One region of the Salinicoccus bachuensis genome, then DNA from elsewhere that is predicted to be linked to it. Evidence: riboswitches for the same ligand, from Rfam matches in the RefSeq annotation. Region 1 holds a riboswitch; each other region holds the start of a gene.

Region 1 (7,648 bases):
TGGAACTGGTGCCTGAAGGCCTGTATTATCTCGTGCTGGCTGCAGAACAGGTCGGCTATGAAGATGAAGAGCGGATTGTCAGGATGATGCGGAAGTTTCTGCCCGCTTCATATGATGATTCCAACACCATCCCTGCATTGTCACGTCAGGAAGGCATCATCCAGGCCATTGATCACGCTGACCCGGAGACGATCATACTGTTGACCGGCATCAATGAACCCCAGCACTACCGCGGGGGTGTAATCTCCCATGATGACAAGCAGTTCATCCTCCAATATCTGAAAAAAATATAAGGAGAACACAAAAAGACACTTCCTCTTGGAAGTGTCCGCTTATACTATGATGAAATGGACTAGCCATTTTTTTTCTGTGCGAGTCTGACCAGCACTCTTGCTACTGTATCTTTTTCGTCACTGCTGTCAGTTGCCTTCCAGAGTTCTTTCAGCACCTGTTCTTCGCGGTTGCGTGGCTCTTCATTGGATGCGAGGTAGTCGGCGACCCTTTTGGCAGCCTTGGCCAGCTGGTCTTCGTCCATGCCGACCTTCTCGCCCTTGTTGACCTGGTCTCCGAGATAATTTAGGAACTTGTTATAGCTTTCAAGAATCTGATCCTTGTTCTCCTGGTCCATGTTCGCAGCCTTCTCTTCCGGATTTCTCATTTCGTCATTACTCATGTCTCATTCCTCCTATTATTTTGTAGTGATAATAATATGCACTAAATGCTGATGGGAGTATCCTGAGCATCATGATGGAAATTGAAATTCTGGATGTACTGTGCGCTCTATTCCTAGGATATCCGTTTAGTGCACGGTCTAAACATTATTGACGGGTGGGAGGTTCAATCCATGTTCTCATGGTTTTCCCCCTTGCAAAAAGGGAATGAAGAATATAGGAAATTACATATATTTCATCAGGCTGATTGAATTTTCTTTAAACTTTCTATAATGTATATAAATAAACAGAGATTATGAGAGGGATCCATATGAATATTAAAGGTGTAGAAATCGGAGCAGGCCAACCGAAGGTGGTGGTTTCTTTTACAAACCATTCCAAAGAAACGATCGAAGAAGAAATAGAGGCGGCATTATCCCATCCTGGTCTGTTTGACATCGTCGAAATCAGAAGTGATGCATTCGATGCATTGAGTCACGAGGAGCACATCCAACTGGTCAATCACATCGTCCAGGAGATGCAGGACTATCCGGTCATCTATACGTACCGCACACTGAATGAAGGTGGAAAGGGGCAGAAGACTGCAGCGGAGTACGAATCCCTGCTGGGTGCTGTGCTCGAACAATGTGGCATCGACATCATCGACATCGAATTCTTCAAATATGAGGACATCGTGGATAACCTGGTACAGAAGGCGAAGGAGAAAGGTGTCGGCATCATATTGAGTCAGCATGATTTCAAGGAGACGCCGCATTTTGATGAGATGATGGCAACGTACAGGAATATGTATGAACGGGGCGGAGATATATTGAAGCTTGCCTACAAGCCATCAGACGGACGCGATGTGCTCAGCGTACTCAGCGCCGTCCATGATGCGCGTGAGAAGTTCAACTGTCAGATAGTGGGAATTGCGATGGGGGAACTCGGAAGGATCACGCGGGTGGCAGGCGGTGTATTCGGTTCCTGCCTGACATACGGATATCTATCCCATAAGGCGGCACCGGGACAGATCCATGCCGAAGTCCTCAAGGACAATCTGAAAATATTCGAATGACCATAAGAAAAGCGTCCAGCTGATTGCTGGACGCTTTCATGCTGCCTATATGCTATTCTGCAGGAAATCTTTTACAGACTCCGGAGATTTAGCATCTGCAGAGTGCAGATGGGCAAGCTTTTCGCCATTTTTGAAGACGAGCAGGCTCGGGATCCCCATGACATCATTTTCATCTGCCGCTTCCGGCACTTCGTCACGGTTCAGTTCATACCAGTCGATATGCTTGTATTCCTCGAGGATCGGATCGATGAACATGTTCATGCGTGTGCAGTCCGGGCACCAGTCGGCGAAGAACTTGATGATGATCTTGTCATCGCCCTGTATTTTCTTGCTATAGTCGTCATATTGTCTGATTGCTTCCATTATCAGTGCTCCTTTAACAGTGTGATTACCATCCATTTTATCATCTTTCGGCCAGAATATGAAACGGGCGGCCCGATTCTGCTTGCAATATGCATTTATTTGCAAGTATATTATGGGTAACAAACCTTCTGGAGGTAATGGATGATTACATTATATGAATACCCGAAATGCACAACCTGCCGCAAAGGGAAGAAGTTCCTGCAGGAAAATGATGTGGAATTCGAGAGCATCGATATGGTGAAGCAGCCGCCGGATGCAGGCAGGCTCTCCGAACTGGTGGAGCGCTCCGGCAGAAATATTGATGACTTCTTCAACAAACGCGGCAAAAAGTTCAAGGAACTGGGCCTCAAGGAACGCCTGGATGAAATGACGGAAGAGGAGAAGATTGAACTGCTGTCGACAGACGGGATGCTGATCAGGCGGCCCCTTCTCTACGATGGCTCCGGCGTGGTTATCGGCTTCAAGGAGGAGGAATACAAACAATTTGTGAACGGCCGGAATTAGCCTTGCCTAAATAGTGTGAACTATGAGATTATATAAGTGTATAAGAAAAAGGAGGTTTTTGTCGTGGCAACACCTAAAGAATTCAAGTATTCAGAAGATCATGAATGGGTCAAATTTGAAGATGGCAAGGCGACAATCGGTATTACGGAATTCGCCCAATCCGAGCTCGGTGATATCGTATTTGTGGAGCTGCCTGCTGAAGGCGATGAAATTACTACTGGGGAGTCATTCGGCAGTGTGGAGTCCGTAAAGACGGTATCCGAACTGTATGCACCACTCAGTGGTACAGTAGTCGAGATCAATGAAGGACTCGAGGACAGCCCTGAGCTTGTCAATGAATCTCCTTATGAGGAAGCATGGATGGTGGTCATTGAACTGTCCGATGAATCACAACTTGATAAACTGATGGATGCGGATGCCTACGAAGAAATGGTGGATGCATAAAAACTGAAACTCTGGACATCGTCTGGAGTTTTTTTAAAATATGATACCAGGGGTGATGGCAGTGTATTTTTCCGATAAAGTGCTCATTGTCGAAGGAAAGACGGATAAGCGGCGCATCGAAGAAGTATTGATTGAACCTGTACAGATCATATGCACCCATGGTACAATGGGAATCTCAAAATTGGATGAGATTCTCGACCAGCTGAATGGCTCCGACATCTATATCCTGTCCGATGCGGACAAAGAGGGAAGAAACATCAGGAAATGGTTTAAAAAACATCTGAGTGAAAGTACTCACATATATATTGACCCGAAATTCGGTGAAGTGGGCCGCTGCCCACGCGACTACTTGGCAAACCTCCTTATGAGACACGATTTCTATGTAGATACAAGCCTGATCATGAAAGGTAAGTTCAGTAATGATGAAAGAACCAAAGACAATCGATATTACCAGCCGTATTCAATCTGAGGAGACGTTCGTACTCTATGGCTATGCGCCGATATGTGCAAACTGCCAGATTGCGGAAAGGATGCTCGATATCGTCTCGGAAATGAAGGGAGTTTCATATACTTCCATGAATTTGAACTATCATAAGGACCTCATAGAAACGTATGAGATCAGATCGGCGCCCGCACTGCTACTGTTCAGGGAGGGCAAGCTGGTCCGGGAAGTATATGCATTCCAGTCCGTACCCCATCTGACGGAAGTGTTCGATGAATTCCTTGTTGACGAATAGGGATGCGGATGATAGTATTATTAACAATCTAATAATGAAACTCTTATCAAGAGTGGTGGAGGGAAGTGCCCGACGAAACCACGGCAACCGTCTTTGTGACAAGGTGCCAATTCACTGATCGATTGATCGAAGATGAGAGGCTGATGGATAAAACCGGTGCCTGCTCAACTTTTGAGTGGGCTTTTTATTTAGCGGAGCGGAAAATGCACGACTTTTCCAATATACAAGTCAGGGTGAAACGTATGATCGATATAAGGAAAGCAACGAAAATTTTCAAGACGAAGAACAATACCATCCAGGCCGTGGATGATGTCAACCTTCATATCAGGGAAGGGGAGATATTCGGCGTCATCGGCTATTCGGGAGCAGGCAAATCCACGCTGATCAGAATGCTGAACGGCCTGGAACAGCCCTCCTCGGGCGAAGTGGTGATTGGTGAAGATGTCATCAGTTCGATGACTCGGTCGAATCTGCTCAGGAAACGCCAGAAGGTCTCCATGATCTTCCAGCATTTCAACCTGCTCTGGTCGAGGACCGTCGCCGACAACATCAGCTTCCCACTGGAGATCGCCGGTGTGCCGAAGAAGGAGCGTGCGCGCCGTGTGGCGGAACTGGTGGAGCTTGTCGGCCTCACGGGGCGTGAAGACAACTATCCAAGCCAGCTTTCGGGTGGACAGAAGCAGCGGGTCGGCATTGCGAGGGCGCTCTCCAACAGGCCCGAAGTGCTCCTTTGTGATGAGGCGACGAGTGCGCTCGATCCTGAAACGACGGATGAGGTGCTCGACCTGCTGGTAAAAATACGTGATGAAATGGATCTGACCATCGTCCTCATCACGCATGAGATGCATGTCATCCGCAAGATATGCGACCGGGCGGCAGTGATGGAGAACGGCCGGGTCGTGGAGACCGGACCGGTGATAAAGCTGTTCCAGAATCCGGAGCATGGCGTGACGAAACGCTTTGTCAAAGATGACATCAACGATGAGGAGACGGCCCTGTCATTCGAGGAGGTCAGGGAGATGTTCCCGACTTCGAAAATACTCAAGCTCGGCTTTGTCGGTTCACAGTCGAAAGCGCCGATCGTCTCGCAGGTCGTCAAGAAATACAATCTCGACCTGAACATCCTTTCGGGCAACATCAAGCGGACGAATAATGAGTCCTATGGCCACCTGTATGTGGCGATCGATATTGATGATGCGGACCTTGAAAGCCTGGAGAAGGAACTGGCTGAGCATGCTGTGACAGTGGAGGTGGAAGGATGAGCGAATTCATCAATGCGTTCGCCGAGATGTTCTCATTTGAAAATGTCAAATGGGATGATGTCTTTACGGCGACAAACGAAACGCTTTATATGACCGTCATTTCCACTGTGTTTACATTCATATTCGGGCTGGTTCTCGGAATCATCCTTTTCCTGTCATCCAAAAGCGAGCATGCAGCCAGTGCACCGATCTATGGCGTCACAGCATTCCTCGTCAACCTGTTCCGTGCGATTCCATTCATCATACTGATCATCCTCCTCATCCCGTTCACGAAAGTGCTGATGGGGACGATCATGGGGTCGCAGGGTGCACTGCCTGCACTTATCATTGGTGCGTCACCATTCTATGCCCGCCTGGTCGAAATCGGACTCAAGGAGATCGACAAAGGGGTGATCGAAGCGGCGGAATCCATGGGTGCAAATACATGGACGATCATCTGGAAGGTGCTGTTGCCTGAATCACTGCCCGCCTTGATTTCAGGCATCACCGTCACCGCCATCATGCTTGTCGGCTCCACAGCGATTGCCGGCGTCATCGGTGCGGGAGGCCTTGGCAACCTGGCGTACATGGTCGGGTTCACAAGAAACCAGAGCGATGTCACTCTGGTCGCAACTGTAGTAATACTGGTTATCGTTTTCATCATCCAGATTCTGGGGGATCTGACTGCCAAAGCAGTCGACAAACGGTAATCATAAAAATAAAACCAATCAGGAAAGAGGGAAAGTGTAATGAAGAAGATTTTCTTATTGCTTGCCATTTCAATTTTCGCAGCCATTCTGGTGGCATGCGGCAACGGAGGTTCGGAAGAAGCCACAACCGAAGATAGTGAAGAAAGCGAGGAAACATCCGAAACAGCTGAAAATGAAGAGACTGAAGAGGCGGGTGGTACGATATCCATCGCAGCTTCCCCGGCACCGCACGCTGAAATCCTCGAGGAAGCGGCAACGATCCTGGAAGAGGAAGGCATTGAACTCGATATAGCAATCGTCAATGACTACACGACGCCAAACCGTCTGCTTGCGGACGAGGAAGTGGATGCAAACTACTTCCAGCACACGCCATATCTGGAAACGGAAAAGGAATCCCATGACTATGACATCACAAGTGCGGGAAATGTACATATCGAGCCGATGGCCGTATATTCCCAGGACTATGATTCATTGGAGGAACTGCCGGACGGATCGACGATTCTCGTGTCCAACAACCCGGCTGAGGAAGGCCGCTTCCTTTCCTTCTTCGTAGATGCAGGACTGGTCGAAATCGAAGAGGGCATCGATATTGAAGATGCGACTTTTGATGATATCACATCAAACGAGAAGAACTTCGAATTCGACAACCAGACAGCACCGGAGCTGCTTGTGAGCATGTATGAAAACAACGAAGCGCCGGCTGTCATCATCAACTCCAACTTCGCATTGGACGGCGGACTGAGCCCGACGGAGGACTCCATCGTCGTTGAAGATGGCAATTCCCCTTACGCCAACCTTGTGGCGGTACGTACTGGAGATGAGGAGCGCGAAGACATCCAGCAGCTCATGGAAGTGTTGCAGGGTGAGGAAATCAAGCAATTCATCGAAGATAACTATGAAGGTGCAGTCATTCCGGTGGAATGATGGCCCAGCCCCCGGTCATCTGGCCGGGGGTTTTCAAATGAAAAAAACCGGCCCATTTTTTCATTTGGAAGGGGAAAATGGACAGGAGGAATTTAATTTTTACTGTTACCATATGCATTTTTAGGGTAAATATATACTGTATAGCATTTTGATTGTAGAGGGGGAGGAGAAATGAACGGAGAAAATGCGCAAGTTTTCGACAAATCACTCGTGATGGTCTCTTTTATCGTGTCCGCCTTCACAGCAGTACTGGGTCCGCTGCTCATATGGGTGCTGAAAAAGGATGACGATCCTGCCACCGGCGAGGCGTTGAGGCACGTGGTCAACTTCGGTCTGTCGTACACGATCTACATGTTTGTCGCATGGCTTACATCCTTCATTCTCATCGGTCTGATCATCGGCCCGATCATCACCATCGCGTTCTATGTGTTCCTGATCATCGGAGCCATCAGGGCGAATGAAGGGAAAGTCTACAAACCCCCATTCACCCTGGACATCGTCAAGTAGTTCGTTTTCATTTACCTCATGACTATTATCAGTCGTGAGGTTTATTTTATTGCCGGATTGGCGTTAAAAGAAGTGTAAAGGTTTAAAGTGTGGCGCATTTACGTTATAATATAGTGGTAATTTAAATCCCGTGCCAGGCTTTGACTATTATTTAGAATTATTATAAACTGGTATGGAGAAACTTATACAAAATAATCTGTTGGAGGGTTAATAAATGGCTTCTGTTCTAGAAATCAAAGATCTGCACGTCGAAATAGACGGCAAAGCAATTCTTAAAGGTGTCGATCTCACACTCAAGCAAGGAGAAATCCACGCGGTGATGGGACCGAACGGTACAGGTAAATCCACGCTTGCCCAGGCGATCATGGGACATCCGAGATATGAAGTGACTCAGGGTGAAGTCCTGCTCGATGGCGAAAACGTACTTGAAATGGAAGTTGACGAACGTGCGCAGGCCGGCCTTTTCCTCGGCATGCAGTATCCATCCGAAATC
Region 2 (7,648 bases), 1.3 Mb from region 1:
TGTCAGCCATCTGTTCGATAAGTGGATGTTTTTCAGTCAATGGATTCTTCATGTGTGTCCGCCTGCCCTCCGGTGAACATTGCGTTTCTGATACGCTTTGGCATCATTACGACGGAAGCATCAAGATCAAGCGGCTGGAAGGTCTTGTCAATGCACTCGTCGAAGAAATCCACCAGCTTCTGGTTGATATTGAAGTCCTCCTCATCTTCTGGATCATCCTCCTGGACACTGTACCAATAGAGATATTCATGCTCTCCGTTCTGCTCCCTGAATATTGTTTCGACATACATCTTCTCGCCCTCCAGTGTAAGGAGTGCATCATCCATGTTCTCCTCGATATATGCCATCCATTCCTCCACTTTGTCACTTTTATTCGGCTTCACCCTGAATTTCGTAAGTTCTACCTTCACTTGTCTTCCTCCTGTCATTACTTCAATTATTCATCATTTCCCCATCGGGGGTTCATCGCTTGCCTTCCCATTCCTGGTAGAACTGCTCCAGATACATTTCCATGAAGCGGTGGCGCTCTTCCGCCACGCTTCTTGCAGTATCCGTGTGCATCAGATTCTTCAGCCTGAGCAGTTTTTCATAGAAATGGTTGATCATCGTATTGTCTTCCTGGCTGTACTGTTCAAATGTCAGATCCTCGCGCGCTGCCCTGTCCGGATGGTAGAGTTCATGCCGCTTGTTGCCACCGTATATGAAAGTCCGCGCAATGCCGACTGCCCCGAGTGCATCGAGGCGGTCGGCGTCCTGGACGATTGCATCCTCCACCGACTCTACTGCAACAGTATTGTTCCCACCCTTGAAGGAGACCGCCTGCATGGCGTGAGTGATCCGCTCGATCACGTCTGCCCCGACTCCCCGCCTGCTCAGGAATGCCTTTATTCCATCAAGCTGTGCGTGTTCATCATCAGTCAGCTTGTAGTCGATCATGTCGTGGAAAAGAGCTGCCACTTCTATGATGAAGCGGTCTCCACCCTCCTGTGACTGTATCATGCGGGCGTTATTGTACACACGCATGACATGCCAGTAGTCATGTCCCGTGCTGTCCGAACTGTGAAAATCGTACACCTGTGCTTTTGCATCTTCGATGATGCTGTGGTGGTCCATAATCCATGCTCCTTTTAAATTTCATGCTGAAACCTGCAGTGGTTCATTCATTGGCTATTATATCATGATTGTCAGGTTGGGTTGTCCCATAAAAATAGGACCCGCGCCAAAAGGCACCGGGTCCCGTCCATGAATACGCCAGCGGAACTACTCCTTGGAATAGTCCACTCCGCGTGTATATCTGTTGGAGGCATCCCATATCAGGAATTCCTCGACTCCATTATCGTAGAGCGCCTGTACTTGCGCCTCCACTTCCGCTACGCCATATGGCTTGTAGTTTCCACTGCCCAGATAGGAAGCGGTGAAATCCTGAAGCCATGGCCTGGAAGTCGGTGGATCTTCAAGCTGACCCAGCACTTCATTTTCGACTTTCGTGTATTCGGACACCACCTGGTAGGGATCAAGATCGGGCTTTTCCACTCCAAAGTAGCCGTCTCCCCAGTGGCTCGGATAGATCATTGAGGAAATGACGTCGACGTTACTCGATATTTTCGAGAAATTCTGGCCGATACCCGGTGCTTCCTGCTGTGTTGCGGCATAACCGAATATATCGACGGATACATCCACGTCGTACGGTTCCAGTTCTTCCTTGGCATAGCCGACGAAATCGGTCACTGCATCAACACGCTGCTGGACACTGTCCTTGTCACTGTTCTCATAGTCGCCCAGTGTATAGTCGAGAGTGTCGGCACGGTGTTCAAACCCTTCCGGGAAGCGTACGTAGTCAAACTGTATCTCCTTGAAACCGAGTTTCGCCGCCTGCTTGGCCACCTCTACATTGTATTCCCACACTTCCTTCGAGAATGGATTGACAAAACTCTCTCCGCGCCCATTTTTCCAGACAGTGCCATCAGGATGAGTAAAAGAGAGGTCCGGCCGCGCTTCGGCGAGCAATGAATCCTTGAAGACGACGACCCGTGCAATCGGATATATCTGCTCCTCTTCCATATGATCCATCAGCGCCTCGGGATCAATATGGTCAATGGAGGCGTTCTGGATCGTCTCCATATCCGAACCAAGATCCATCATCATATTCCCATGATCCTCTTTGACATCGATGACCATCGCATTCAGTTCCGTTTCTGCCAAAAGCCCGGTCAGATCTTCCATTCTTTCCCCACCGGCCGAATAGCCTGATAAGTAAATGCCCTTGACCCCTTCTTCAGGATAGGCGATATCTACACCATCATCATATTTGAACTGGTCAGGAATCTCTTCAGGCACACTCAGCAATGGTGCATCATGGAGCTTGATGATCTGTGTCTCTTCGGCTTCTGCTGTGGATGGAAGGAAGAGTGCAGCAAGCATACCCACGATTCCGATGATGAATAAATGTCTCCTCATTGTGCCATCTCCTCCCTCTTTGGAGAAGCGATCAGAGCAGGGTCGACAAGTGCATACCCTTTGTCTCTCAATCCTTCCACGATCTCTGCTGAAGCATCCCGGGTCCAGGAGCGGTCATGCATCAGAAGGTTGGCTCCATGATTCAGATACTCGGTATTGACCATGATGTCCGCCAGTGCCGGAGCATTCTGATATTCCGGCTCCCAGTCGTAGCCATATGTCCAGTTCATGAGCTCCATGCCTTCCTCCTCGGCGATTTCCCGGGACGCTTCGGTGTTCTGTCCGAATGGTGCACGGAAGAAGCGTGGGCGCTCACCTGTAATTGCTTCAACCCGCTCGTTTGTAGATGCAATCTCTTCACGCTGTGCTTCAGGGGACAGATCGGGAAGGCTTGCGTGCGTCTCGGTATGGTTCCCTATTTCAAAACCCATCTCATGTATGGCGCGGAGGGCTTCCTGCCCCGCCTCGGATTCGAGATACATGCCGTTGACGAAGAAAATGGCAGGGGCATCATGTTCTGCCAGAATTTCTGCAATCTCCACTGCATGACCATCTGGAGCATCGTCATAAGTGAGCAGGGCGACCTGCGGGTCTGCACCACTGCTTTCAATCGGCTGGACCGCATATGTATCCGCATTGACTTCGTACTGGAATGCTGCATCTTCAGTGCCTTCTTCTCCGCCATCTTCCTGTTGCGCTTCAGCTTCTTCCGCCTCTTCTGTTGCCGGGGCCTGGTTCTCCTGTTCCGACTGTTCCTGCTGGTTTTCCGTCTGCTCCTCTGCATCGGCGACGTCCGTCTCTGCCTCTTCGCCATCAGCCTGACAGCCGGCCAACAGCATGCTGCTGCATAACGCCATCAATAGAAACCGCTTTTTAAACATATCGTGCCTCCTTTAGGATCATGCTATTCATTCGATGTCTCCTCCAACTGTGAAGATAGGGTGCTGTGGGCCTCTTCCAACGCCACAAACTCCTCATCAAGTTGAATCCGTAGTGCCCGGATGCCTTCCATTTCATCATTGACCGCTTCGATTCCCTTCTGGAATGTTTCATAGCTTGAGTCATCCTGCCCCAGGGATTCAAAATATGCTGTCTGGGAGGACAGCTGCTCTTCATAGGCTGATGTGAACTCATCAAGCGAGCCTGTCACGGAATCGAGGGAATCAAGGACACCATTGACCGCCTCCTCCGATATCTCATCGCTGTCGATCTGCGTCATCTCTTCGTGCTGGCTGAGCAATTCCCCGCTGGTCTCCGACAGCGCTTCCAATGCCCCCCGCCTCTCTTCAATATTCGTATGGACTTGGGCAGAACCGTCAGATAGGGTACTTAGATCTTCGTCTTCCTCCAATACGGTTTCAAATTCTGACTGCAGACGGCTTTCCAGATCAGCCAGCTGAGTGAATGATTGAATCGCCGCCTCCTGTTGTGCCTCTATGTCTGACAATGAAGTCTGCGTCTCTTCGATCGCGTTGCTGCATCCTGAAAGTATTAATAATGAAGCCGTAATGCCAACTGCCGTATTGCGACAATGGGAGAACATAGGTCATCTCCTTTATATTTGAATTTCAATAAAGTATAACAGCTTATACAATTTTAGTAAATTTCAATATTGACCCATCCACTATGAAAAAACCGGCGCCCGGTCATTAAAACGACTGGGCGCCGGCTGGTGCATTGCACGGTGGCTTCTTTACCTATTCACTTTTTTCTGAGAACTGCAGTTCAAGCTGTGCCTTTACGTCCTTGCTCACCAGTACGCCGCCTGTTTCCAGCTTCTGGTTCCATGTGAGGCCGAATTCTTCCCGGTTGATGGTGAATTCAGTTTCGAAGCCATGGACTTCCTGTCCCCATGGATTTGTGCCCTTTCCATTATACTGGAGATCGATCGTCATCTCTTTGGTGATGCTGTTCATCGTCGTTTCACCCGTCACCGATACAGTATCGCCGGATTTGGTGACATTGCTGGATTTGAATGTAATTTTCGGGCTCTTCTCGACATTGAAGAAGTCCTCGGATTTCAAATGTGCATCACGGTCTTCATTTTTCGTGCTGATACTGTTGACGTCAATTTCAGCATAGACTTCAGCATTTTCGAAAGTCTCCAGCTTGTCCGTCTTCACTTCGAAATGGAAATCCTCAAAGTATCCTTTCACTTTGGAGACCATCATATGTTTTACCTGAAAACCGACTTCAGAGTGGGCTGGATCTGTTACGAATGTTGTCATTGTTAAAAACCTCCAATAATTTTTATCTTCAATTCAAGATAACTAAATGATACATCACTTACTTACTTTATGCAAGTAGTTTATATTTAGAATTTTGCAGATGGCCTCCATACGACTTGACAGAAAATTCTTTATCATTTAAAGTGCTTCATAATATAATATTTGAGATTCTTATCCAGAGAGGTGGAGGGACTGGCCCGCCGAATCCTCAGCAGCGGACCGCTGGTACCGTGCTAATTCCAGGAGCATTGCTCGAAGATGAGATAAATGGATGATCGTCATCCCCAATTTATCCGCATCGGACAATTGGGGATTTTATTATATTAATATTATGTGAAAGAGGGATCCAGATGACGAAAACAGCACTCAAAGCACCATTCAGGGCCGATCATGTCGGCAGTCTGCTGCGCCCGGAAAGCATCCATAAGGCGCGGACGGACTATCAGGAGGACAGGATTTCCTACGAGCGCTTGCGAGAAATCGAAACCGAAGAAATCAGACATGTGGTCGACAGGCAGATTGAAGTGGGACTCAAGGCCGTCACCGATGGGGAATTCAGAAGACGCTTCTGGCATACCGATTTCCTGGAACACCTGGCCGGCGTGGAAGGCTACGTTCCTGATACAGGCTTCCAGTTCGATGGCATCGAGACGGAACGATACGATGTTCGTGTCACAGGGAAGGTTGCTTTCAATAAAGACCATCCGCATATCAGGGACTTCATCGAGTTCAAGGAAATCGTCGGAGACCGTGCAGTGGCCAAACAGACGATTCCAAGTCCGAACCAGATGTTCAATGCAGGCATCAGGAACCAGGAGTTTTATCCGGATGTCGAGGCATATGCGAAAGACGTCATAAAGACATACTAGGATGCGGTCCAGGCGTTCTACGATGCCGGGTGCCGCTACCTCCAGTTCGATGACGTATACATCGCAGGACTCAATGCACCGGAGATTCCATTCAACGACAGCGGATATGACAGGGAATCCCTGATTCAACTGGCACTGAGGGTACTCAACGGGGTACTCGAGCAAAAACCTGAAGATATGGTCATCACCACCCACCTCTGCCGTGGAAACTACAGATCAAAATGGGCATTCGAAGGCAGCTATGCCAAAATTGCTCCCGTCCTCTTTGCCAAGGAGAAGGTTGACGGATTCTTCCTCGAGTATGATGATGACCGTTCCGGAGACTTCGAACCTCTTTCATATATCCCGAAAACAGGGCCCCGGGTCGTCCTCGGACTGTTCACCTCAAAGCGTGGCGAACTTGAAGACGAAGGAATTATCAGGGAACGGATTGAGGAAGCATCCAAATATGTCTCGAAAGATCAGCTCTGCCTTAGTCCCCAATGTGGATTCGCCTCCACCCACCACGGCAATGAACTCACGGAAGATGCTCAGTGGAAAAAGCTCGAATATATCGTCTCACTCTCCGAAAAGCTTCTGGGCCAATAGAAAAATGAGGCGCACCAATGGTGTGCCTCATTTTTATGGCATACTACAATGTCCGGTTGAGAAACTCGAGGATCTGGCTGTTCATATCATCGATGTTTTCCTGATGCATGTAGGTATGGCCTTCATTTTCATATGCAGTGAATCCGACATACTGATCGTTTTCCTTCAAAGCCTCCACAATCTGGACCGATTCGCTGTACGGGACACGGGCATCGTGATGACTGTGGAAGACCATGAGCGGAATCGATATGTCACCGCTTCTGGGGAGCGGCGAGATGTCATCAAGAAATGCGCCCGCCTCTTCTATCGAACCATATTCCGCAGCCCGCAACGCCCTCCTCCATGGTGGCGTATGTTCCAGGAAGGTCCTCAAATGCGAGATGCCGACGATATCCACTGCTGATGCCCACAATTCGGGGTGGTGGGTAACGAGAAGAAGCGTCATCAGTCCGCCATAGCTTCTGCCCATGACCGAAATGCGGGACTCGGGAGCGATGTCATCATCAATGAGATGACGTCTCAATTCGATGACATCCTTCATGGCATCAAGCCGTTTCTTCTTATCATCCGCTTCAAGATAGGCGCGCCCATACCCTTTGCTCCCCCTGATATTCGGCACCACCACCTGGATGCCCGCCCTGTTCAGATCGTAGTAGAGCGCATTGAATTCCGGTCTGGCCTGTGATTCGGGGCCCCCATGTATATGAATGACAGCCTTTTTCTCTTCCGCGTCCGACTCATATATAAAATATGGTACTTCCAGACCATCGAATGAACGGTAGGATGACATCTGCCATAAAACTTCGGACGTCTCCCCGGTGTTCCCCAGCACAGTTTCAGTTTCTCCGGTTTCAAGTGAATGACGGCAGATGCGATGGGGCTGGTCGACCGAGGAGTGGATCAGGAATAGTTCCCGCCCTTCTCCATAGTCCAGTGAATGCACTACACCCTCCTGTATGGCTGTCAGCTTTTCCGTCTCCAAAGATCTCAGATCCATACGATATAATACGGAATGTCCATTCTCGTTGCATGAAAGAATGGCTTCCGACCTGTCGCCGGATACTTTGAAATGTTCGATGTCCCACTGGAATGATGTTAGCCTGTGATGGCTTCCATCTTCAATATTGATTTCATGGACGTTCATGTATCCATCCTCCATGTCGGTTAGGCACAGGCATCTGTCGTCATGGAATTTGAAAGAGGCAAAGCGGGCTTCAGGCAATGCCACCGCCTCTGTAGAACCTTCATCCAAATCATATATCAGCAGTGCTTCATCGATATTATCCACATCCCTTGATAACAGGACCCTATCCGGCGACAGTTCGTGTATGAAACGGATCGGCCCATCAAAGGTTTCGAGCACCTTGAACGCGCCTTTGCCATGAACGATGCAGAGATCAAACGAAGAGGATTCATGATGGTTGCGGACCATGGTATATATATTCTGTCCATCATCATATTCTCCATAATGGTGGAAGTAGTCGGGATTTTCGGCAAGCGGCTTCA
Region 3 (7,648 bases), 640 kb from region 1:
AGCCCAGTCATATCGATGCTTGTAAAGAATTCTGCACTGTTTACGGCAAGCCACGTACCAAGGTTGCTCCAGTTGAAGTATGCGATGAACTGGGCAGCGGCAAAAATCAATACGATATAGCCGGCCATATCTTTCATGGCTTCCGCCATGAATCTCGGGATGTCATCCATCTTTTCTATTGTGCCGGCAGTCCTGCCATAGACGACACCGATTGTGACGAAGAAGAGCAGCACAATCGGAACGATGTTGCCGAGGAATGGCGAAGGGACCAGCCCACCCTCTTCGTTCCTTAATGTGGATCCAGGGAAGAACACCAGTCCGGCAAGCACCGCCAGGAAGATCACCCCGGCAATCACTGCGTTCCTGAGCCCTTTCGTTTCGATGTCGGTCACTTCTTCCAGCTGCCTGTCCCCTTCCGTTTCATCCTTGTATGTACCCAGGCGCGGCTCTATGATCTTATCCGTAATCAGACCACCAGCGATGGCGATGAAGAGTACTGAAGTCAGCATGAAGTAGTAGTTGTCCACAGGAGTCACGACGACGGCATCATCGATCATGGCAGCTGCTTCCGTCGTAATGCCGGCAAGTGTCGCGTCCGTACCTGCAATGATCAGGTTCGCCGTGAACCCCGCGCCGGTACCGGCAAACCCGGCTGACAGTCCGGCCAGAGGGTGCCTCCCTATGGTATAGAATACCATGGCAGCAAGCGGCGGAATGATGACGAATGCTGCATCAGAAGCCAGATTGCCTGTAATGCCGACTATGATGATGGCATATGTGACGACGGATTTCGGCGCCTTGAGGATCGACTTCTTGATGGCAGTGGAGAGCAGTCCCGTCTTTTCCGCTACACCGATACCCAGCATGATACCGAGCACAAGGCCCAAAGGCGCGAAGCCTGTGAAGTTATCAAGCATGGAGGACAGCATGTAGGCAAGCCCTTCAAAGGAAATGAGACTCCTGATTTCAAGCGTTTCCCCCGTCCCCGGATGCTCGACAGTCGCGCCTGTGAGGCTGAATATCATGGAAAGCACCATGACAGCCGCTGCAAGTATCACAAAGATGAAGAACGGGTCGGGGAGCTTGTTTCCCAGCCGTTCGATTTTTCCCAGAATGCCATTCCGCTTTTCTTCGTTCGCTTCACTCATAAGATGTATTCTCCTTTTCCAGATGAATATTTGCAAGATGTAGGATGATGCTGGTGTATACGGATACTGCTGTTCTGATCGCCTGTTCGTCAAAATCGAATGATGGATGGTGATGGCCCGCTGCGAGTGGACTGGCGAATATCATGAATGTGGCAAGGCCTTCATTTTTCTGTACATGGTCGATCATATATGTCACATCTTCACTCGCCTTGAGCGGCATGACGTCCATGACCTTGATTCCATTCCCGCCTGCCCGGTTCGCTGTTTTGATGATGTCCATCCATTCTTCATCGCATTCGGCACCGATGGCGTTGCCCATGAACTCTGTTCCATATTCCACATCATAGAGCAGTGCCGATGCCTTGAGTATACGCTCCGCTTCACTCAGCATATAATCGTTCAGGGCGTTCGTCTCTCCTCTTGTCTCCATTTTCAATTCTGAATGATCGGCGACCACATTCCTGCCGCTGCCTGCATTCAATGTCCCGACATTCACTCTTGTTGCACCGTCACGGTGTCTTGCAATGGAATGGAGATGCAATGAGGCGGAGGCAGCTGCAAGGAGCGCATTCTTCCCTTCGTTCGGCTCTACGCCGGAATGTGCCGATTTTCCTTTGAATGATACATCGAGTTTTGTGCTGGCCAGAAACTGGTCCGTCGTTGCACTGATGGTACCGGCTTCATGTTCATTGATGCCGAGGTGGCCGCTCATGAAATAGTCCACATCATCCAGCCAGCCCTTTTCCACAATACTTCTGGCACCCCTCCCCCCTTCTTCAGCAGGCTGGAAAATGAGAGTGAAGCGGCCGGAAAGCTGATCCTGGTTCTGATTGATATATGCAGCGACCGCAAGTCCGATACTGATATGGCCATCGTGTCCGCATGCATGCATCTCTCCTTCATGAAGAGATCTGTAGCCGCCCGCAGCTGGCGCGTGCGGCGCATCTTCCGCCTCCATTATCGGCAGCCCATCGATATCGGAACGCATCGCAATATGCGGTCCCGGCCGGCCGGTGTCAAGCACCGCCACCAGGCCAGTGGTCCCGTCTGCCATCTTTTCGAGAAATTCTTCAGGCACACCGTATTCGGACGCCCGATGCCGTGAAGCTTCTATCGTCTCCTGATCAGGCACCCCGTAGCGGTGCTCCCGGCTGATGGCCTCCCCTCCAATGGAAAGTGTGAAATCCATTTCTTTCAATACTATGTAGATTTCATAAGTCGTAATGAACTCTGTAAAGCCCACTTCCGGAACCCTATGAAACATCCTGCGCAGATCCACTGCCCTGTCCTGAAGCGTCCCAATATCCATATTTCGCCCTTCTTTCTTTTTATGTTCCTGCATGCATTTCCAATGTATAACCAAACATAAGAATGATAGCATTAATCATATTGAAATAATAGGGATTATTGTGATATACCATGAAAAGTCATTAAATTGACAAAATGGATATGTAAGGCTGCCCTCCATATCGGAAAACGGCATTCAGTCGTTACCCGCTGCCATGCATTAGAAATTTTCATGCATGATTTGTCCATTCGGAGCATGAAATTCAACTGTTGCTGGAAGCGTTCCATGGCAACCGGAAATTTTGAATAGGCATGAAAAATTTTCATGTTTCTTTTTGCTTTGTTGAGGAATGATACTTATGTTGCGCATGTACATATGTTATTATTTAGTGCATTGTGCAAAGAACGATCACACAGAGAAAGAAGAATGAAAAATGGAAGAAATATCTAAAAGCAAATACTATGTCACACTACTCGTGCTGGCGATTCTCCTAATTGGGGCGACCCTCAGGTCTCCGATTTCGTCCATTGGACCTCTGGTTCCATTTTTCAGGGAGGATCTCGGCATAACAAATGCCACAGTGGGCTTCCTCAATACTTTGCCGCTGCTGGCATTTGGTCTGTTCTCGCCATTCATACCGAAAATATCATCCAAACTCGGGATGGAAGTGACGCTGCTCCTGTCCATGGCGGTGCTCTTTATGGGCGTCACCCTGAGGGCTGTGGACGGCGTGTATATGCTGGTATTCGGCACACTGCTGGTCGGCCTGTCCATTGCTGTCGGCAACGTGCTCTCCCCCGGCCTGATCAAATCAACATTCCCATTCAAGGTCGGCCTGATGACGGGGCTCTATTCCGTTTCGATGAACCTTGTCAGTGCATTGTCCGCCGGACTGTCCGTTTCCATCGCCCTGTCACCCGGCTATGACTGGCGGTTCGCGATGCAGATCTGGGGCATCATCCCGGCGCTGGCCGTCATCGTCCTCCTCCTGAGACTGCCGGGGATCATCACAACCCGGAAGAAGGTGTTCGCCAAAATCGATGCCAGACCCGGGAAAGGCCTGTTGAAGTCTAAGCTTGCCTGGGCGGTGACCCTGTTCATGGGGCTGCAGTCGCTGATTGCCTACAGCCTTTTCGCCTGGCTGCCGATCATACTGACGACCAAGGGATTCACGGAAAGCGAAGCCGGCTGGCTCATGACCACCTATCAGCTCGCGTTGCTGCCAATCGCTTTCCTCGCCCCGATCGTTGCATCGAAGATGGAGAACCAGAGCCGACTCGCCTTCATATCAGGCATGATGTTCTTCGTCGGACTGCTCGGCGTCTCGCTGATTTCCTCATCCTACTGGGTCGTCCCCTTCCTGATCATCATCGGTATCGGGGCGGGCACGACATTCAGTCTGGCGATGATATTCTTCGTCATGCGGACCGGCACTGTCGAACAGTCTTCACAGCTGTCTGCAATGGCACAATCCATCGGCTATCTCATCGCAGCGGCCGGACCGCTGTTCCTCGGTACCCTCTCCGAATTTGCGAATGGCTGGGCAATCCCGCTGATCGTGCTGATGAGTGTGGCAGTGATGGTTGCACTCCTCGGCCTCTATGCCGGACGGCCTGAGAAGATTGATTTTGAAGAAGCAAACTGAATATCAACAGACGCAATCCCCGATGGACATGTCCATCGGGGATTGTTTCATATGCTGGATCGTGAGAGCGAAGCCAGCCGCTTTGCAGGATGATTTTCGGGAATCCTTGGACTTCCCTTCCCGAACAGGTTCTCCCTCAGTGTGGACGCCTCGTACTCTTTCCTGAAGCTGCCTCTTTCCTGGAGGACGGGGACGACGAGTTCTATGAAATCCTCGAATGTCCCGGGAGAGTGGGCCTGGATGATATTGAAGCCGTCTGCATCCCCTTCATTCGCCATCGACTCGAGTGCATCGGCGACCTGTTCCGGCGTACCGACCACTTTTGTCGCCCCGATGCCGAGACCGTGATGCAGCACCGCTTCCCTGACCGTCCATCTCCTGCTCGTACTCGCCACCGTGTATTTCTGCAGAAATCCATGGGAAGCATCGGTTCTAATGTTTTCCACATACTGGTCGGGGTCATACCCGGAAAAATCGATGCCTGTATGGCCACTCAGCATGGACAGCGTCCCTTCATAGCTGACGTGGGAAAGGAGTGTTTCATATTTCTCCTGTGCCTCCGCTTCCGTCCTGCCGACAACCGGTACGATGCCTGGGAATATTTTGATGTCTTCAGGATTTCTCCCGGCTTCAGATGCCCGTCTGCGGATATCTGATGTGAATGATTTCAGCTCCTCCAGATTGCTCGCTATGGTGGTGAAGAGCGCCTCGGCATGCTTGGCGGCGAATGCCCTGCCCTTTTCGGAGGCTCCCGCCTGGAAGAGGACCGGTGTACGCTGGGGAGATGGTTCGACCACATGCATCCCCGGGACGCTGAAGAACTCCCCTTCATGACTGATCGGATGGACCTTCTTCGGATCTGCATAGACGCCGGTTTCGACATCCGCTTTTACTGCATCCTCCTCCCAACTGTGCTCCCACAGTTTATAGACGACATCCATGTATTCATCCGCCCGTTCATACCTCCTGTCATGCTCGATCTGATTCGCAAGGCCGAGATTCACCGCTTCGCTCTTCAGATACGACGTCACGATATTCCATGCCACACGTCCCTTCGTCAGATGATCCAGTGTCGAGAAGTCCCGTGCCAGTTTATAGGGTTCGGCATATGTAGCCGAACATGTCGCAGCAAAGCCCAGATGTTCCGTCGCTGCCGCCATTGCTGAAATCTGGAGCATGGGGTTATGCAGGGGGACCTGGACGGCATTTTCAATTGAAGTGTCGGGGCCATCCTTATAGACATCATATATGCCGAGCACATCGGCAAGGAACATTCCGTCAAACTTGCCGGCTTCAAGCAGCTTTGCAAGATCCACCCAATAGTCGAGATCTCCATGACGCACCCCCTGGTCCGCTTCATGCCTCCATAATCCCGGGGAATGCGGGGCGACAGTGTTCATCGTAAAACCATTCAGCCGAATCTGCTTCTTCATAGATCATCTCTCCCTTTACAGTATTCATCGAAAAAACCCATCAAAAAAGTAGGAAATTAAAAATACCCCATCCAATGAGGAAGAGGTATTAGGCAAGAGACGCTCCTCCTCATCTTCCAAGCATGACGCTTGTTGGAATTGGCACCGTTCAACTTTTGAAAGTGGGGTTGCCGCAGGATCTCAGGACCAATTTCCTCCCCTGGCTCTTGATAAGGAATATATTCAATTTAGAGTTAAAAGCTATGATATCAGCTATATAATTTTCTGTCAAATTCAAATTTTTAAATATTTTAGTTCCATGGGATATATCCATGAGGGGAAGAGACGGACGTCAGCCCCCATCACCTCCGTTTTGGACTCGGGCCGCGTTTTACTTCCCTCGGCAATTCGAAGAACGGCTGGATATCCTGCACGTATTCGAGAATGCCCATGAAGTCGCCACTTTCATCGAATACAGCCTTATATGTGACATGGACATACTTGTCCTTCTTTCTGAACCACATCGTTTCTGATTCCTTTTTCCTCTTTTTCAGGTCATGGATGATGTGCATCACCTTCTTCGTACTTTTCGGCGGATGGCAGTTGGCAACGTTCCTGCCGATGGACAGTGGTGTACGTATGAACATCATCTCACCTGATTCCACAATGTCATTGAAGTATTTGAAGAGTCCATTCCGATCGACAAACGTGATTTCGACAGGAAGATGATTCAGTATCAGGTTCGCTTCCTTCGCTGTCAGATAGCCCCCGCCAAATTGCATGTGGACCGTATCATCCAGGGACTCGGACTGATTCCGCCTGTCGTATCCACTTCCATTCTGATACTTGCCCACGGAATCTATCGCATATCCGAATGCCCTGCTCTCCGCTGCAATCGCCGTCCAATCCCGCTCTTTGAACAGGGACTGTGTCAACGGTATGAGGAGGTATGTTTCCTCGAGCATCATTTCCTCACACGCGTCCTTCAGGTCATCAAACGATCTTCTTACATGACGGAATTTGATGTCGTCGATCTTTTCCGTCCGTTTCCTCAAAGCCCGGAGCAGAAGGCGGATGGTATCGTGCTGCGCCCACATCTTCCGCGGGAGTGTATAGATGCCGCGGCGCTCGAGAAGTGGAAAATAGAGTTTCTCCTTCCTGTTGAAGTGGCAGTTGATATCCTCGAACCGAATGACTTCTGCGATGAGCGTGTCCACCATCGTCCGCTCCCCTGCCTCGTAGCACTCGAGAAGGTGGCCGATGATTTCCAGCGATCCGGAAAGCAGCCTGTTTTCCTTCTTCAGTATGCGAAGTGGATGACTGCCATCTTTTGATACATGGATATCAGTCAATGATTTACGATGGATGTGTTCATGGATATCGAGAAATTCCCTGACATCATATATGGAAACCTCCTTTTCCACATACTTCACTTCCATTATCGCACCAAGCATTTCACCCGGTTCCATTTCCTCCAATGCCGCGCTGAAATCAGCCATCACGCTCTCCACCGGCTCTCCCCGGTTCATCCTGAGCAGCAGAGATCTTACTTTGCTGACGTCCGTTGTTGCCATGGACATGCAATCACCCCTTCAAATTTTTCTCTTCCTTTTAAACATGTATCATCAATACATCTATTATATGACATTTCCCCCTCCCGGTACCGCCTGTTTCAAATCGTTAACATTTTTTTCGCTATTGCGAGATATTTTAGACACAAAAAAGCGCCCTTCAAAGTTTCCACATCTTCCGTGGCTCCTTTGAAGGACGCTTATCGGTGTTTCTATACCTGTATCATGCCCTTCTCCCGCATTTCGAGAAGAGCCGTTTCGAGCGCATGGACGACATGCTCGAAGACGAGGCCGCCCTGGACGAATACAGTGTAGGGTTCCCTGATCGGCCCGTCTGCGCTGAGTTCGAGGGAGGCGCCCTGGACGAATGTTCCGGCGGCCATGATGACCGGATCCTCATATCCCGGTATGTCGCTTGGCACGGGAAGAAACTGTGAATTGACGGGCGAGGCCTTCTGTATCATCTGGGTGAAGGTGACCATCTCCGCCTCCGTATTGAAGGACACGCTCTGGATCAGATCAGTCCGTTCTGCATCCGGTGCCGGATCTGTCGCAAGCCCCGCCTTCGACAGCAGGTGACTCGT
Region 4 (7,648 bases), 1.3 Mb from region 1:
TTGTCTATATCGCAGCAGAAGTGAGTGACACTCCGGAACTCATCATCATGGGTATGGTGCCGATATTCGCTTCACTGGTCATTGCGGTGTTTGCTGCTGTCCTGCAGAAGCTGCTGCACGAAATAATCAATATCGAGTCCGAAAATGAGCTGACCGTGTGAGCAGACGATACGTTTAGCGATAACCCTGCTGAAACAAATCCAAAACCAGAATATGCAAGTACACATAAGAAGACTCCCTTCAAAACAGACAGGTGAAAATGTCCATTTTGAAGGGAGTCTATATTACTCCAATCCATCGGATAATCCTATACTTTTCTCAGCTCCGATTCTTTCTGTTTTTCGATTTCCATCCTTTTCAGCTCACGCCTCAAAATTTTGCCGCTGATTGTAGTCTTCGGCAGTTCCTCCATCACTTCTATCTCCCTCGGTGCCGAGTGCGCGGCCAAATGGTTTCTTACAAATATACGGATGTCTTCAAGCAGGCTGTCGGACTGCTCATACCCTTCCCTCAGGACGATGAATGCCTTGACGAGTTCTCCTCGCACAGGGTCCGGCTTTCCGACCACTCCCGCTTCCTGTACAGCTGGATGCTCGATCAGCTTGCTCTCCACTTCGAATGGACCGATACGCTCACCGGCAGAGTTGATCATATCATCGTCGCGGCTCTGGAAGAAGACGTAGTCCTCTTCGTCCTGGTATGCCAGGTCCCCTGATACGTACCACCCTTCATACTTGAAATAGGAATCGAACTTGTCCCTGTTTCCCCATATTTCCTTCATCAGTCCCGGCCATGGTGTTCTGACTGCAAGCTGCCCGACAGATCTCCGCGGCAGCTCGTTCCCCGCTTCATCGAGGATACCGACTTCTATGCCGGGGAACGGCCGTCCCATGGACCCGGGCTTTATTTTTTCACCCGGAAGATTCACGATCAGATGTGCACCTGTTTCCGTCATCCACCACGTGTCATGTATCCTGACACCGAGACGTTCCCACGCCCAGTATATGACTTCGGGATTCAACGGTTCACCAACACTCAGAATGTGCCTTAACGAGGACAGGTCATAGTCTTTCAGTACATCTCCCTGGGAGAGGAGCATTCTGAAAGCCGTCGGCGCACTGTACCATACCGTCACTTTCAGATCCGCTATGAGCTGGTACCAGTTTTCCGCTTTGAAACGCCCACCCTGGATGACGATCGTCGCCCGGTTCAGCCATGGCGCGAACAGGCCATATACGCTGCCAGTCACCCAACCGGGATGTGAAGTGCACCAGTAGACATCATCGTCCCTGATGTCGAGCACCCACTTCCCTGATTCGTACTGGTGGGTCATGACACGGTGCGCATGCAGCACGCCCTTGGGCTTTCCAGTGGAGCCGCTTGTATAATGGATCAGCATGCCATCCTCCAGATCCATCCATTCCACCTGTTCTCCACCGTTTTCCACGGGTGCCGCTTCGATGTCCTCGGCATACAGTATGGTCTCCAACGAGGGGATGTCATCTTGCGGCACACGGGAGACCATGTCCCTATTCGTAATCAGCAGCGTCCCCCTGCAGTCGTTGATCCTGTCCCTTACCGCATCTTCCATGAAGGCTTCGAAAAGCGGTCCTGCAATCGCACCTATCTTTATGGCCGCCAATATCGAGATGTAGCATTCCGGCGTTTTAGGAAGGAAGATGAAGACGCGGTCGCCCTTTTTGACCCCATTGCTTCTCAGAATACGGGAATAGTGGTCTGTCTTCTCCTTGACTTCCCTGAAAGTCATGGACACCCTTGTTTCCCCATCTACATAGTGGAGGGCGATCTTATCCCCATATCCATCCTCTACATGACGGTCGATGGTCTCATAGGCGATGTTGACCTTCCCGGTCTCCTTGAAGCGCAGCCCCTCCCCGGCCTGCTGCCATTCATACGAGTGGCGTATTTCCTCATAGTTGGACAGATTGTATGTATCCTCTATTGGATTGATGACTTCCGAAACTCTATGTGACATGATATGCACTTCCTCCCTCATGAATTTATCTGCTGTTCATACTGTGTCGACTGGTTCAGATCCAGGCTGCCCAGTATTTCTTTCTTATACTCGGCCAGCTGTCTGCTTCCCCGCTCTCTCGGCCTTTCCTGCTCAATCGTAATCACCCTGTCCATCTCTCCCGGCTGACCCCGCAAAGTGATGATCCGGTCACAGAGATAAGTTGCTTCGTCAATATCGTGCGTCACCAGAATGATTGTCGTCCGATATTCCTTCCATATTTCCATCAGGAGATCCTGGAGCTGCATCTTGGTAAATGCATCCAACGCACTGAAAGGTTCATCCAGAAGCAGTATTTCAGGGGACGTGACAAGCGCCCGTGCAATGGCGACGCGCTGGGCCATCCCGCCCGAAAGTGCTCTTGGATACAATGCTTCGCTCCCCCCGAGGCCGACGCTTTCCAGATATCTTTTTCCTGCCGCCTCTTTTTCATCCCTGCTTCCTTTCAGACCGAAAGTGACATTTTCAAGGACGGTCAGCCAGGGCATGAGACGCGGCTCCTGGAAGATGAAACCTGTTGTATCCTGGACCTTCCTGGAGACGTTCCCATTGATTTCTATCCGGCCGTCATATGCATCGTCCAGGCCGGAAATCGCCCGCAGAATCGTACTTTTGCCGCAGCCGCTCGTACCGAGCAGCCCGATGATTTCACCCGGTTCCGCAATGAAAGATACGTTTCTGACCACTTCCTTGCCATCAAAAGTCCTGCCGACATCCTGTAAGTTCAAGTTCATGCGATCCCTCCTATGATTTGACCATGCCATCCTGCCAATGCAGTGCACGCTGCTCCACAATCTTCAATATCCAATCCGTCAGTTTTCCTATGATTGCGAACAGGATGATGCTGGCAATGATGATTTCCGGTGAAAGTGTATTCTGTCCAAGTACGAGAAGATATCCGAGACCGGTGCTCGCCCCCATGAGTTCAGCGGCAACAACAAACATCCAACCCAGTCCAAGCCCACTTCTGAGCCCTGTCAGAAAAGAGGGCATGGATGCCGGGAGGATGACCCTTCTGATCAGCTGGAAAGTGTTCAGCCCATACATCTTCCCGACCTCGATCAATTTACGGTCGACTCCGGCAATCCCGCTGACTACATTCAGGTAGACGGGAAAAAACACACCCACAGCAATCATGGTCACCTTGGAAGGCTCACCGATTCCCATCCAGAGTATGAACAGGGGCACCCATGCCAATGATGGGATGGAACGGAAAGCCTGGATCATCGGATCGAAGATCTGCTCCGCCTTTTCATAGAACCCTACCACCGAGCCCAATACAATCGCCAATAGCGTCCCTATGACAAATCCCGCAAACACCCTGAAGGTCGTAATCCCGACATGGCTGTACAGGCTGCCGTCCTGGGCCATCTCCCTTATCGTCGAAAGGATTGTGGTCGGTGCAGGCAACTGGTAGGCAGGGAAGACGCCGATGCGGCTCAGCACTTCCCACACTGCAATAAGAAGAACGGGCAGCAGACTGCCGAGCAATATGGACTGCAGTCTTTTATTGTCCCTGGGTTCCCGCTTCGCGTCCGTACTGCTTTCATCTGCAACTTGCGTCCCAACGAATCGACCAGCGCTTTTTTCCATCATCTTCACTCCTTTAATCATCTATTCCTTACTTTCTATCGTCTCTTCGGCAAAACTTGGCTCAATGAGGTCGGAGACCAGAGCATCTATATCCGCATCAGGATCGATTACATCGACTTCCTGCAGGATATTGCCCGATTCGATCAGTGCTTCCTGATGGACCGCTCCCGGAACCGGGTTTGAAAAATCGTTGCGTTCCAGCTGCAACCTTGCCACTTCAGGCTCGATCTGCGCTTCCTTCACCATTATTTCCACAGCCTCCTCAGGGTTTTTCTGAATCCATTTCCTGGCTTTTTCATATGCTTCGATTACACGGCTTACATATTCCGGGTGATCCGATGCAAAATCCTCCCTTACATTCAGGAAGCCGTATGTATTGAAATCCGGATTGCGGTAGAACAGCTCTGCACCCGATTCAACTTCCAGACGGGCCATATGGGGGTCAAGTCCTGCCCATGCATCGACATCGCCGTTTGTCAGTGAAGTGGCACCGTCGCTGTGCTGAACGTTTACAATCTCGACATCATCCTGGGAGACACCTTCTTCATTCAGGGCCCTGAGCAGGAAGATGTATGGATCGGTGCCAAGCGTCGCAGCCACCTTTTTGCCTTTCAGATCCTCCATGCTTTCAATATCGGAATCCTCCGTTTTCACCAAAGCCGTCCATTCCGGTTTGGAGGCGATATATACATTCTTTATCGGCGCACCATTGGCCTTTGACATCAGCGCAGCGGCACCGGCAGTCGAGCCGAAGTCGACACTGTCGCTATTCAGGAATTCAAGCGCCTTGTTGCTTCCATGGCTCAATGTCCATTCGATTTCTATCCCTTCTTCTTCGAATTCCTCTTCTGCCCATCCGAACTCTTTCAGCACGAGGCTTGTAGGCGAGTAATATGCATAGTCCAGTCTGATCTTCTCAGGAGCGCCCGAAGACTCTGCCGATTCGGCCTCTCCTGAGCCACAGCCGGCCACGACAGCCACCAGGGCAAGCACGATAAGTGCCCATGCCCTCTGATTGAATATTGATGATTTCATTTTTATGACCTCCATCCTATATTTCACATGCGTATGTGGAAATCGTGCCCCGCAGACGCTGTGCCTCTTTGTATGTGCAACGGTTATGCACCACCTGTATGCCGCCTTCCCTTGCGATTTCCGCAGCTTCCGGAGAGACGACGCCTTCCTGGAGCCAAAAGACCCTCGGGTTCACATCGAGCGCTTCCTTCGCTATTTCAATTGCCGCTTCAGGACTTCTGAATACTTGGACGACATCGATGGCATCGGGAACGCTTGAGAGATCCGGATAGGCCTTTTCACCGAGTATCTCCGTTTCCCTCGGATTGACTGGAATGATCCGGTAGCCGAGGCGCTGCATCTTCCGTGCAAGGCGGTAGCTCGGTCTGGCTTCCTTGCCGCTCAATCCGACCACCGCCAGCGTCTTCTGCCGTACCGTCTCCTCTCCGTTCTCTCCGATGATCTTCTCCGTCGGGGAATCCAGTGCCCATCTTATGACCCCTTCGTCATTGATGACTGCCGCATCTGCTGATCCATCCCCGATTCCTGTGGCCTTCTTCAGCGCCTGCCCCAGATCTTTTGTGATATCCCTTACGGATTCAATGCCCACCGACAGACGGATGAGTTCTTCCAGCACGCCGGTCTCCTCAAGCTGTTCCTTCGTCAGCTGCTGATGGGTCGTGGACGCCGGATGGATGATCAGTGACTTCGCATCGCCGACATTTGCAACATGGGACCATAGCGAGACATTGTCGATCAGTTTCTTCCCTGCCGGTTTTCCGCCCCTGATCCCGAAGGTGATGATTGAACCGTATCCATTCTCGAACTGCCTCTTCGCAATATCATGGGACGGGTGGTTCTCCAGACCGGGATATGTCACCCACTCCACCGCAGGATGGGCCTCCAGGAAGCGGGCAACCTCCTGCGCATTTTCATTATGCCTTTCGACACGTATATGTAGAGTCTCCAGTCCCTGGATCAGCTGGAAGGCATTCTGTGGACTGAGGCTTGCCCCGAAGTCCCGCAACAGCTGCACGCGGATTTTCGTGATGAAGGCAAGTGTGCCGAAATCCACAGCATAACGGATGCCGTTATAGCTCGTATCGGGTTCGGTGAATTCCGGGAATTTTTCGGTATTCCAGTTGAACCGCCCCCCATCGATGACCACCCCGCCTATGGAAGTGCCGTGCCCGCCGATCCATTTTGTTGCCGAGTGGACGACGATGTCCGCTCCCCATTCAATCGGCTTGAAGACGTGCGGTGTGGCGAACGTATTATCGACGATCAATGGTACGCCGGCTTCATGCGCCACTTTGGCAACTGCTTCAACGTCAAGGACCTGAAGTCCGGGATTGCCGATTGTTTCGGCGAATACAGCCTTCGTCCGCCCTGTGATCGCCGCCTTGAAATTTTCCGGGTCGGCAGGATCGACAAATTTGACGTTGATGCCGTATCTGGGCAGAGTGACTGCAAACAGATTGTATGTACCGCCATAGAGGTTCGACCCCGCCACGATTTCATCCCCCGCACTTGCCAGGTTCAGTATGGACAGTGTGATGGCTGACATTCCGGAAGAAGTCGCCACTGCCGCCACCCCGTCCTCAAGAAGGGCCATGCGCTTTTCGAACACCTCCACCGTAGGATTTCCGATGCGCGAGTAGATGTTCCCCGGTTCATCCAGGGAAAACAGGCTCTCCGCATGGTCCGTGTCATGGAAAACGTACGAGGTCGTCTGATAGATCGGCACCGCCCTTGCGCCTGTTGTCGGATCCGGCGCCTGTCCGCCATGGAGCGACAGCGTCTCCAGGTCATAAGTTGCATTTTCTTTTTTTGTCAATATAATCTCCTCCTGGTTGTAATAATAAAAAAGCTCTCTTCCTATATAAGAAGAGAGCCTCCGCCTCCTCTTATCTTCCAGGAAAATCTCCTGCAGGAATTAGCACCTTATCAGACTTGATTGCCTGATGGTTGCCGGGCGTCATAGGGCCTGTCCCTCCGCCACTCTGGATAAGTGATAGAACTGTATTATTAATAATGTATACTACAATACTATGGATTATTATATTTGTCAAAACATTTTTCAAATTTAAAATACTCTGCTCTCCATCAATTTTCATGACGAATGTTTAACGCCCTAGCTGGGTAGGTGAATGGAAAGATGGGAGGTGGCGACAGTGGCCGATATGATGTCTACAGAAAAGAGAAGGCGGACGATGAGCCGGATCAGGTCCCAGTCGAAACTCGAGAACAGGGTTACGAAAGCCCTGTGGGCTGAAGGCTACCGGTTCAGGAAGAATGTACGCACGTTGAAAGGGTCTCCGGATATCGCAATCCAGAAATACAGGGTGGTCATCTTCATCGACTCCTGTTTCTGGCATATGTGCCCCGACCATGGCAACTGGCCGAAGAGCAATCAGGAATTCTGGAACAGGAAGCTCGGGAGGAACATGGAACGGGACCGTGAAGTGAATGCCCATTATCGTAAAGAAGGATGGCATATCATGCGTATGTGGGAACATGAATTCAAGGAGGACTTCAAAGGGGCCTTGGACAGGATGACGGCTTTCATAGAAATGGCAAAGTCCGAGGCCGCCAAAGGCAAAAAATAATGCCCGGAATCCCCATTTCATTATTGACAATTCCGGGATAACATTGTAAATTTGAATATGTAGTTTTTAAAACGTGATCCATCAGACAGGCACTTGTCCATCAGGTGTTGAAATTATTGTTTCGGGGTCCCGACGGATAAATAAAAGTAGGGTCTGTTAGCTCAGCGGGAGAGCACTTCGTTGACATCGAAGGGGTCACTGGTTCGATCCCAGTACAGACCATCCAGCACCACAACGCAAACATCCAGTCTATTGACTGGATGTTTTTTTATTTTTTGAATATCAAGTGATAAAACAATAACTTAATTTTATTTCTTTCGCTTATCTCTTATGCTTCCAACAGCCAGTATGTTAGCACCAATAAACAGTAGCACCATGGACACACTGGTCCAAAAGG

The links. A riboswitch is a leader RNA that binds a small molecule or an ion and turns the genes downstream of it on or off. The one in region 1 is predicted to bind S-adenosylmethionine.
Region 2: linked by a shared signal. The riboswitch ahead of RQP18_RS08725 (5-methyltetrahydropteroyltriglutamate--homocysteine S-methyltransferase) and the one ahead of RQP18_RS02415 (methionine ABC transporter ATP-binding protein) in region 1 are both predicted to bind S-adenosylmethionine.
Region 3: linked by a shared signal. The riboswitch ahead of RQP18_RS05425 (LLM class flavin-dependent oxidoreductase) and the one ahead of RQP18_RS02415 (methionine ABC transporter ATP-binding protein) in region 1 are both predicted to bind S-adenosylmethionine.
Region 4: linked by a shared signal. The riboswitch ahead of RQP18_RS09095 (PLP-dependent aspartate aminotransferase family protein) and the one ahead of RQP18_RS02415 (methionine ABC transporter ATP-binding protein) in region 1 are both predicted to bind S-adenosylmethionine.

The regions. Positions count from the first base shown of each region.
Region 1 covers NZ_CP138333.2:459,022-466,669, forward strand. Annotated here, with positions in the region: gene RQP18_RS02375 (Mur ligase family protein) at 1-293, shown strand, start outside; gene RQP18_RS02380 (DUF3243 domain-containing protein) at 353-673, opposite strand; gene aroD (type I 3-dehydroquinate dehydratase) at 982-1,725, shown strand; gene RQP18_RS02390 (thioredoxin family protein) at 1,771-2,088, opposite strand; gene RQP18_RS02395 (Spx/MgsR family RNA polymerase-binding regulatory protein) at 2,230-2,592, shown strand; gene gcvH (glycine cleavage system protein GcvH) at 2,656-3,036, shown strand; gene RQP18_RS02405 (toprim domain-containing protein) at 3,092-3,505, shown strand; gene RQP18_RS02410 (thioredoxin family protein) at 3,456-3,773, shown strand; SAM riboswitch class I at 3,814-3,912, shown strand; gene RQP18_RS02415 (methionine ABC transporter ATP-binding protein) at 4,016-5,035, shown strand; gene RQP18_RS02420 (methionine ABC transporter permease) at 5,032-5,724, shown strand; gene RQP18_RS02425 (MetQ/NlpA family ABC transporter substrate-binding protein) at 5,764-6,648, shown strand; gene RQP18_RS02430 (DUF4870 domain-containing protein) at 6,820-7,155, shown strand; gene sufC (Fe-S cluster assembly ATPase SufC) at 7,370-7,648, shown strand, end outside.
Region 2 covers NZ_CP138333.2:1,719,056-1,726,703, forward strand. Annotated here, with positions in the region: gene RQP18_RS08690 (D-serine ammonia-lyase) at 1-52, opposite strand, end outside; gene RQP18_RS08695 (DUF6176 family protein) at 33-410, opposite strand; gene RQP18_RS08700 (HD domain-containing protein) at 463-1,113, opposite strand; gene RQP18_RS08705 (putative glycoside hydrolase) at 1,261-2,457, opposite strand; gene RQP18_RS08710 (polysaccharide deacetylase family protein) at 2,454-3,338, opposite strand; gene RQP18_RS08715 (YkyA family protein) at 3,362-4,000, opposite strand; gene RQP18_RS08720 (YceI family protein) at 4,155-4,685, opposite strand; SAM riboswitch class I at 4,854-4,950, shown strand; partial or broken gene RQP18_RS08725 (5-methyltetrahydropteroyltriglutamate--homocysteine S-methyltransferase) at 5,036-6,142, shown strand; gene RQP18_RS08730 (S9 family peptidase) at 6,186-7,648, opposite strand, start outside.
Region 3 covers NZ_CP138333.2:1,098,309-1,105,956, reverse strand. Annotated here, with positions in the region: gene RQP18_RS05440 (AbgT family transporter) at 1-1,148, opposite strand, end outside; gene RQP18_RS05435 (amidohydrolase) at 1,141-2,457, opposite strand; gene RQP18_RS05430 (CynX/NimT family MFS transporter) at 2,870-4,081, shown strand; gene RQP18_RS05425 (LLM class flavin-dependent oxidoreductase) at 4,129-5,514, opposite strand; SAM riboswitch class I at 5,621-5,730, opposite strand; gene RQP18_RS05420 (PAS domain-containing protein) at 5,856-7,073, opposite strand; gene RQP18_RS05415 (aminotransferase class I/II-fold pyridoxal phosphate-dependent enzyme) at 7,277-7,648, opposite strand, start outside.
Region 4 covers NZ_CP138333.2:1,769,221-1,776,868, forward strand. Annotated here, with positions in the region: gene RQP18_RS09070 (DUF2975 domain-containing protein) at 1-161, shown strand, start outside; gene acsA (acetate--CoA ligase) at 308-1,996, opposite strand; gene RQP18_RS09080 (ABC transporter ATP-binding protein) at 2,014-2,769, opposite strand; gene RQP18_RS09085 (ABC transporter permease) at 2,780-3,628, opposite strand; gene RQP18_RS09090 (aliphatic sulfonate ABC transporter substrate-binding protein) at 3,650-4,663, opposite strand; gene RQP18_RS09095 (PLP-dependent aspartate aminotransferase family protein) at 4,680-6,479, opposite strand; SAM riboswitch class I at 6,547-6,656, opposite strand; gene RQP18_RS09100 (very short patch repair endonuclease) at 6,793-7,251, shown strand; tRNA gene RQP18_RS09105 (tRNA-Val) at 7,402-7,473, shown strand.